Regions from separate parts of the Paenibacillus sp. FSL R10-2734 genome, predicted to be linked through region 1. Evidence: riboswitches for the same ligand, from Rfam matches in the RefSeq annotation. Region 1 holds a riboswitch; each other region holds the start of a gene.
What was found. Region 1 has a riboswitch for cyclic di-AMP ahead of NSS67_RS07340 (alpha/beta hydrolase). Riboswitches for the same ligand answer to the same signal wherever they lie in the genome.
Positions count from the first base shown of each region.

Region 1 (2,201 bases):
AAATATTTAGCTGAAATCCTCGCAGAGAAATACCCAATGATTCCTACCTTTTTCATTGCTGAACAACCGATCTATCAGCTGGTTTAACTCGTCGAAATCAAAACCGAAGAATAAATTTGCATATTATGGAGAAAATGATTGGAAACCAGGTCACTGAGAAAGGAGTGTTTCAATGGAAATTCCTTTGGAGGCTGATGAAGTGTTAAGTCGGATCAAAAAGCTGCAAACCGACGGAAGCTCGATCAGCAAAAAACAAGTAAAGCAAAGCGATCCTGATCTTATGAGAAGTGCGCTGTTCTTTTATCCAAGCTGGGAGCATGCATTGAAAAACGCCGATCTTTTGTAGCCGCATGATTCTATGAAGGAGCCGAGTGGTTCAGAGATGGTTCTCTGATAACCGCTTGGCTTTTTCGCTTGGTTCAGCACGTTTTTCTTAAAAAAAACGAGTAAACAAGAGAAAAAGAGAGAGAAAATGACGAGTATATGCAATATGAAATGAAAAGTACTACATTCTACTTTATTTTGGCTAGATCGCTCCTTTACAAGCAACCTTACACGGAGTATGATTCATGACATAACCGATAATTACATATGAAATCCGCTTAATTTCCGTTCAGGAAAGCGGGGGAACCAACAACTGGGAATCGATGTTACAGTCGGTACTAGTTATGGGGTGAATCCTGTTCCTGGTGCATAGTAATGCATCCATGCAGGTAGGGCAACTCTCACTGCCCGAATCCGACAGCTAACCTCGTAAGCGTATGGAGAGAGGATGAATGGCGTATTTCACGATGAATAGCCACAGAGAATCCCTCTGTGGTTTTTTGCTGCGTTCAAAAGCAGATATAGTTATTGGATCTATTTATGAAAGAGGTGTTACCTTTGCCTATTGCTAAACTGAATGGAACTTCACTCTATTATGAAATCAATGGTACAGGGACTCCGGTTGTTTTTATCCACGGTCATGGATTGACACATAGTATGTTCAAGCCTCAGCTGGAGTATTTTTCTGATAAATATAAAGTGATTCTGTGCGATTTACGGGGGAATGGAAAGTCAGGTGAGCTGCTGCAGGCCCCAAACGAGATTATTGAAACTCAATGTCTAGATCTAATTATGCTATTGAATGATTTGGGCATCCGCGAAGCGGTTTTTGTGGGAATTGCTTACGGTGGTCTGGTCGTTCAACATATTGCGAAACAATATCCTGAGCGGGTAAAAGCGATTGTCGTTGTGGATAGCTTCTGTAGAAGTCAGGCGTCAACGATTATAGGTAAAATCCAGCTTATGGCTGCTTATTGTAGTTGGCTAATGTATTACGCCCCAAGTGAGCTGATCCTGCCTTCGATTCGTATGATGTATCGGGAGCGCTGGAACCTGGCCTATAACGAGATTAGAAGAGGACTTCTCGACAAACGTCCACGGGAATTGTACCGGCAAAGGCTGGCTACGAGCCATGTGGATTACACTAGATGCTTAAAGACTTTTAAGCGTCCCGCGTTATGTATTGTGGGTGACTTCAGTGAATTCGGAGTCAATTGTATGAAGGATGTGGTGTCTCAGCTGCCTCAAGCTCAGTTAGCGATTATTCCTAACGCATTAGATCCTAGTAATCTGTGTCAGCCGGAGAAATTTAATGCTATTCTTCAGCGGTTTTTGGAGAAGCAGCAGGGAACTCAGCAGATTAGTTGATCTATTAGAGTAAATTGGAGTAAACATTGAAGAATGCATAAACGCGTCGGCGTCTTTAGATGGACGGCTAGCGTTTAAGCGAGAAATAAGGGCGTCCCATAGCCGGGGGGAATGAACTGGCTGCGGGGCGTTCTTTTGTATGGAATTATAGGGAGGATTTCCCTAAAGCATTGGATATCAAACTAAAAGCTGGCTCAAAGGTAGTCAATACTACGGATGAGCCAGCCTTTATTCTACTTCTACTCGCATGAATGTTGAGAATTTACAAGAACAGTACACCTACAATGCCACTTAAAATCCCTAACCCTACGACTGAGCCAAATACGAACCAGATCACCCGACGTGGGAAGGAACGATACACCATAAGCATAGAAGGCAAGCTTATGGAGGGAAGCGTGACAAGCAGCGCACCTGCAGCTCCTGTACCGAGACCAAAGGAAAGAAAGGTTCCGATAATAGGGATTTCAGCCGCGGTTGGAATGACAAACAGTGTGCCGGCAATGGCGAAA
Region 1 is NZ_CP150170.1:1,641,712-1,643,912, forward strand. Features, by position in the region: gene NSS67_RS07330 (Nif3-like dinuclear metal center hexameric protein) at 1-87, shown strand, start outside; gene NSS67_RS07335 (hypothetical protein) at 173-346, shown strand; cyclic di-AMP (ydaO/yuaA leader) riboswitch at 590-776, shown strand; gene NSS67_RS07340 (alpha/beta hydrolase) at 883-1,692, shown strand; gene NSS67_RS07345 (permease) at 1,955-2,201, opposite strand, start outside.

Region 2 (2,201 bases), 1.2 Mb from region 1:
ACACAGATCCTGCGATACGTACTTGGTTATGGATGTTCCTAGGGCTTGTTGTCTTGCGACTGCTACTCTCCCCCTTTATAAGGGCTGGATTACTGCATGAACTCCACCAGGAGCGAAAAGGAGAGCGTGGCCTGTTCTTTTTTCCCGGTATGAAGCTTTATGGATTGCCAGTGTTTATCTTCAGTCTAATTGAATGGGTGTTGGTTCTACTTCCGTTATATTGGCTTGCTCCAAAAATGTACGGGCTATTCTTATCCTCCTTTCTGAACTACTCTTTGTTGCTCCATCTAGTTCCATACGTATTGGCATGGCTTATATACATTTTTATCGTGCGTCTGTTTCTTCTATATATGCAGTTTGGTTATACCAGTGGTATGGGGATGTTCTCCTCCCTATTCATCTGCTTGAAGTCACTTTTTCCAGCAATAGGAATTTCCATCGTGCTTGGTGCAGGCGGTCTGCTCCTTCTGCTAGTGTGCGGACTAACTGGTATCTTCTGTCCTGGCCTACCCGCACTTCTTATTCGTCAACTCTCTTCACTGCCTTCAACACTCTTCAAAATGTGGGGGATCTCCGCACAATATCATCTATGGCGCAGTAAAGCATTTCCACAATAATTTTAAGCCTTGCAGAACATAATATAAAAGTCCCGGTTCCTGAATCAGGAGCTGGGACTCTTTTGCGTTATAGATAAATTATTAGGATTTGCAAAATGGTAAAGACTTTGTTACAATAAGTCCTGTTCCATTAGTAACAAGTTTGTAATCATTTGAAACGATTTCTACATAACTTCATGTATTTGTCGTAGTCATGTCGATAAGTCACTAACTGGTGCATAAAACGCCGAATTCCTTGCACCGGGAAGTGGGGGAACCATATTTTGGGTGAATTGATCTCGCTTTGCAGTGATCATAGGGAAACTTCTACCGAACCCTTAAGCTAACCTCACAGGCATTGGAAGGGGTACATTTTTTTTGAAGAACTTAAGAAAAGCATGCGTCGCTGCGACGCTAGGATTAGTAATGGCATTCTCTATTGGTGGTGGAAGCGCCTTTGCAGATTCGAAAATGGACAGTGTTATCTCAAAGACTATTGGAGTTGCCTATAAAACCGGAGGCACTAGCACTAAAGGATTTGACTGTTCTGGATTTACTACGTATGTATTCAAGAATATGGGTCTTTCTTTGCCCCGTACCTCAAAAGCTCAATATAATGTCGGAACTCCTATAGCTAAAAGCAAGCTGCGTTCAGGCGACTTGGTTTTCTTTAACACATTGGGTAGCGGCGTATCCCATGTTGGAATTTATGTTGGAAACGGTAAATTTGCACAATCTTCTTCTTCACGTGGTGTAACTATCACTTCACTTAGCCAGTCCTACTGGGCCAATCGCTACGTTGGTGCTAAAAGAGTAATGAGTACTTCCTCATATCAAGCTGTAGCCTACGATTAATACTTCCCCACAACTATAACCTCACAATTATAACTATATGAACCTGGATTTGATTATTGCCGTAATCGAATCCAGGTTTTCTTTTGCCTTATTATATTCTTTACACCACTAGAACGGGCTCTAAACACTTTTATTTGATAAATATTTCTATAAATATGAAAATTAGTTTAATATTATCGCTTACATATGCATTTTGTCTTTAAAAATACGAATTTTTCTGCATGATTATGTTAAAAACGATTGCCAAGCGGCACTCCGTTTGTTACAATAACTGCAGTAAGATTTTAGTAACATTTTTGTAATCATTAAGTTGTTATTTACAAAGGTTTTGTCATGTATTGATTACAAGCTATTCCTAATCAACAGTCTGAGCCGAGTTTCCTAACTATTAGGGAAACGGGGGAACCAACTTTGGGTGAATTGACCTCCATCTTTAGAGGGGTCATAGGGGACCTTCAACCGAACCCTTAAGCTAACCTCGTAGGCATCTGGAAGGGGTATAAACTTTTGAAGAAGAAGTTAGCAGCAGCTGTACTCAGCTTTTCCATTATCTTCACCATCGGAGCAGGAAGCGCTTTCGCGGATTCCAAAATGGATAAAGTGATCGACAAGACCATCGGAACTAAATACGTATCCGGCGGCGTCTCCACAAATGGATTTGATTGCTCCGGATTTACAATGTATGTGTTTGATAAAGTTGGTATCAACCTACCACACCAATCAGGCTCCCAATATCAAATGGGTACAGCT
Region 2 is NZ_CP150170.1:480,240-482,440, forward strand. Features, by position in the region: gene NSS67_RS02210 (hypothetical protein) at 1-617, shown strand, start outside; cyclic di-AMP (ydaO/yuaA leader) riboswitch at 832-969, shown strand; gene NSS67_RS02215 (C40 family peptidase) at 1,023-1,451, shown strand; cyclic di-AMP (ydaO/yuaA leader) riboswitch at 1,812-1,953, shown strand; gene NSS67_RS02220 (C40 family peptidase) at 1,959-2,201, shown strand, end outside.
Region 2: another riboswitch for cyclic di-AMP. It lies ahead of NSS67_RS02215 (C40 family peptidase); the one in region 1 lies ahead of NSS67_RS07340 (alpha/beta hydrolase).

Region 3 (2,201 bases), 110 kb from region 1:
CGCGGGACATATAACCATAAAAGGAAGAGTCCGTATCGTACAGTACATTCCACTGATCGGTTGGTGCTTTGGTGTAGTTCAGCTTTTGTTCTGCGAATGATATGGCTTTGTCGCGGGCTTCCGCCTTACTGATGACAGTAGTATCTTCCCCGGCAGGGCTATTTAGCACCGAGGGAGCAATTTGAAACATAATAAATAGAATAAGACCGATAATGCCCGAGATGATGAGCCTCTTGGAGAGGGCACGTTGCTGTAAGGGCTGGCCAACGGGATTCATGTAACGCCTCCTTGTAAACTGACAATGTTATGTACCATTATAGTATTAGTGCCATGATAGTTACAAAAATCATCGTATATTCTTTTTATGGGTAATAGAGATATTATAGAATAGGTAGCTGAATATATACCATGAATTTAAGGTGATTATTTCTTCGTTTTTCATGAAAATCGATGCAATTGCAGGGAAAACACGGAAAAGTGATGAGAAAAGGCACTCTTAGTGGTACATCCTCTCCAAACCGCATTTTTCATATGAATCACCATTAATAGTGTCTTTGTGATTTATCGAAATAACATATATAATTTGTATGCAATTGTATATAGCCGAATTTCAGGTGAAAACGGGGGAACCATAAGAAGTAATGAAAAGATGAGTATACGCCATAGGCGTTGTCTTTATTCATCAGGGGTGAATTTCGTTCTAGGAACGAATAGGGCAGCCTGCACAGTCCGAATCCGTCAGCTAACCTCGTAGGCTAATTTACTGCAGGAACCAAGGGTAGCATTGGTTTTCCAGTGCTTTTTTTGTTGGAATTCTTTAAATTTTGATAAGAGGGTGAGCGTAGTGGCTTCACAGTTTCGCAGGGTTTCTGAATCAAAGTTCCTGAAGCTCTCTCCGCCTCAGATTATGGTGCTTGGTTTTGCATCGATCATTCTGATTGGAGCCTTGCTGCTAATGCTTCCCATTTCGAGTACCAGCGGGAATGCTGTTAGTTTTATTGATGCGTTGTTTACTGCAACATCGGCCACCTGTGTGACAGGACTTGTGGTGCTGGACACCGGGACGACATTCACCATTTTTGGGAAAACCGTAATTATGGTGCTTATCCAGGTGGGCGGCTTAGGTTTTATGACAATGGCCACCTTATTTGCCATGATGATGAAACGCAAAATCTCCTTGCGGGACAGACTGATCCTACAGGAAGCAATGAACCAAGGTTCTATGGAGGGAATTGTTCGATTGATCCGGAGAGTACTCATTTATTCTTTGGTCATTGAAGGCTGTGCAGCGGTACTTCTGTCGATACGCTGGGCATTTGATATGCCCCTAGGAAAAGCCATTTATTTTGGGATATTTCATGCGGTATCCATGTTTAATAACGCTGGATTTGATATTTTTGGAGATTTCCGGAGTTTAACCGATTATGTATATGACCCGCTTGTGAATATCGTGGTGATGTTTCTGATTGTCTCCGGCGGTATCGGTTTTATTGTCATGTCTGATCTGGTGGAGTTTCGTGTAAAACGTAAATTATCTTTGCATAGCAAAGTTGTACTCTCTTCCACTGCAGGGCTTATTCTTATCGGCGCTTTGGTTATTTTTATATTTGAATTTACGAATCAGCGCACACTGGGTAATCTAAATTTCGGCGGCAAAATATTATCGGCATTCTTTCAGTCTGTATCGCCCCGAACCGCTGGTGCCAACACAGTGGATATTGCCGGACTGCGGCAAGCCTCACAGTTTTTTATGGTTATTCTTATGTTTATTGGTGCATCTCCGGGATCAACGGGTGGCGGGATCAAGACTACAACCTTTACGATAATGATTGGTGCAGTAATAGCGATGCTGCGCGGGCGTGAAGATGTTGTGCTGTTCCGTTATCGATTGGCGCAGGAGCGTATCTATAAAGCGTTGACGTTAACTTTACTGGCGTTACTATTGGTCCTCTCTGTGTCGATGTTACTGTCCACAACAGAGGATAGTAATTTCTTAGCAATACTATTCGAGACGACCTCAGCCTTTGCTACGGTGGGACTAAGTATGGGGCTGACACCTGAACTGTCTATCATCGGTAAGATTCTGATCTGTCTGACGATGTTCGCGGGTCGGCTAGGTCCATTAACATTAGTGTATGCGCTTGGACCTAAACAGGGTAAACCATTGTATAAGCATCCAGAAGGTAAAATAATTATTGGAT
Region 3 is NZ_CP150170.1:1,756,379-1,758,579, forward strand. Features, by position in the region: gene NSS67_RS07810 (CPBP family intramembrane glutamic endopeptidase) at 1-277, opposite strand, end outside; cyclic di-AMP (ydaO/yuaA leader) riboswitch at 592-771, shown strand; gene NSS67_RS07815 (TrkH family potassium uptake protein) at 908-2,201, shown strand, end outside.
Region 3: another riboswitch for cyclic di-AMP. It lies ahead of NSS67_RS07815 (TrkH family potassium uptake protein); the one in region 1 lies ahead of NSS67_RS07340 (alpha/beta hydrolase).

Region 4 (2,201 bases), 2.3 Mb from region 1:
ATTTCCGTGGAATGCAGCTACAAGCACGGCAGACAGAACCCCTAGAAAAATAATACCATTGGAGAAGCCCAGACGGTCACCACGGACCATAAAAGCATGTGGCATATATTTGTCTTTTGCAAACATAAAGGCGAGCAATGGAAATGCTGAGTAAGCTGTATTAGCTGCCAAGAACAAGATCACTGCAGTGATACCTTGAATAAAAAAGTACAAGGTGCCGCGACCAAAGGTCGATTCAGCAATCTGCGAAACAACAGTAGCTTTTTCGTCAGGCACGATTCCGTACCAATACGCTAACAGTGTGATACCCGTAAACATAAAGCCAAGTATGATCCCCATGATCATTAAAGTCTTGGCTGCGTTCTTTTCTGCTGGTGCTTTAAAGTTTGGAATCGCATTTGATACGGCCTCTACACCTGTGAGTGCCGAACAGCCAGAGCTAAAAGCTTTTAACAGCAGAAACAAACTGACATTGGATACAGCAGCACCTATTTCAGGTACATGTGCATGCACGCCACCTAGCGCATATTTGATAATACCGGAGATGATCAGAACTACAATCGAAACCACAAACAAATACACTGGGATTGCGATGAATGAAGCTGATTCTGTAACTCCGCGAAGATTAACTAAAGTTAGAAGAATAATAACTGATACTGCAATGAGAACGGTATGATTGTGTAGACTTGGAAAAGCAGATGTGATTGCATCCGTCCCTGCCGAAGCACTAACTGCTACAGTCAGAATGTAATCCACTAATAAAGACCCTCCTGCTAGGAGACCTGTCGGTATACCAAGATTACTCTTGGCTACGATGTATGCTCCGCCTCCTTGCGGATAAGCATAAATCGTCTGCCGATAGGATAATATCAGGATGGCCAGCAGGCCCAATACGGCTAATGCAATTGGCAGGGAATACCAGATGGCAGTAAATCCTGCAGCCACTAGTACAATTAGAATTTGTTCGGTTCCGTAGGCTACAGACGAGAGCGCATCAGAAGACAGGACAGCCAGTGCTTTCACCTTGGATAACTTTTCATGATCCAGTTCGTTCGACTTCATCGGGCGACCGATCAATAATCGTTTTACCTTGCTTACCATTGTGGATACAGTTCCTTTCTTTGAGAGCGGAAACGGAGATTCCGTGCGCTGTTTTCATTGGTGGATTTCATAAATGCAGACACTAAAAATAGCATACGGAAATGATCCGCATGCTATGCATGGTCATTATCCCACCTTGCTTACGAGGTTAGCTGGCGGATTCGGGCTGTGGTATAGCCCTACGGTACAAGTCCAATTGACCCTTTCCGATTCACCCCATTGGCACAAATGCCAAGATTGGTTCCCCCGATTTTCCTAAGAAAATTCAGCGCATATTCAACTTCTCACAAGGACTAATATTAGTCTACAAAGTGTATACAGTAAAGCGTGAAAAAAAATGAAAAAAGAATGAAAAAACATCCAATAAGCGCAAATATAGCGTCTTATTGGATGCTCTCTTTCATTCTCTTTAATTATCCCTCTGCACCGTGTTTTTAATCGATTTTCATATTTCTTTTGGATCACACAAAGTTAAAAATCAAAATCCTATGCTTTCCTCTGTATCTATCTCCATCACTTCTTCTTTCTCGCGTCCGTACCATAGTAAAATACTAATCAAAGCAAATGCGATTAACGCAAGGAAAGGAATCGTAATAAATCCGAAAAAGTTCAAGTAATCCTTATTACACGGAACACCTATCGTACAAGGAAGAATTTTACTTAACGCAGGGATCTTTTGTTCCGCATAATGATAGATCGAGATACTGCCACCAATCAAGCTTAATGGAAGTACATATGGGATGATGCGTTTATCCCCTCGAAACGTCGCGATACCCAATAGGATCAACTGAGGATACATGAAAATTCGCTGGAACCAGCAAAGCTTACAAGGTTCATATTTCAATACTTCACTCAGATATAAGCTGCCGGCGACAGCTACTAATGATACAAACCAGGCCAGATACAGGCAGTTACGCTTGCAGAAAGATAGGAATTTTGTCACTTTGCCTCCACAGCTTTTGCAGCGGCGTTAATTTCAGTTGTAATCGCTTCAATGTCGAATGGCTCAGCAGTTTTTACTCCATTAATGTAGAGTGATGGCGTAGTAGTCACACCTGAGTCGCTTGCCAACTGAATGCCTTTATTCAGCTCATCCGCAT
Region 4 is NZ_CP150170.1:3,954,586-3,956,786, reverse strand. Features, by position in the region: gene NSS67_RS17375 (APC family permease) at 1-1,101, opposite strand, end outside; cyclic di-AMP (ydaO/yuaA leader) riboswitch at 1,225-1,382, opposite strand; gene NSS67_RS17370 (disulfide oxidoreductase) at 1,580-2,044, opposite strand; gene NSS67_RS17365 (DsbA family protein) at 2,041-2,201, opposite strand, start outside.
Region 4: another riboswitch for cyclic di-AMP. It lies ahead of NSS67_RS17375 (APC family permease); the one in region 1 lies ahead of NSS67_RS07340 (alpha/beta hydrolase).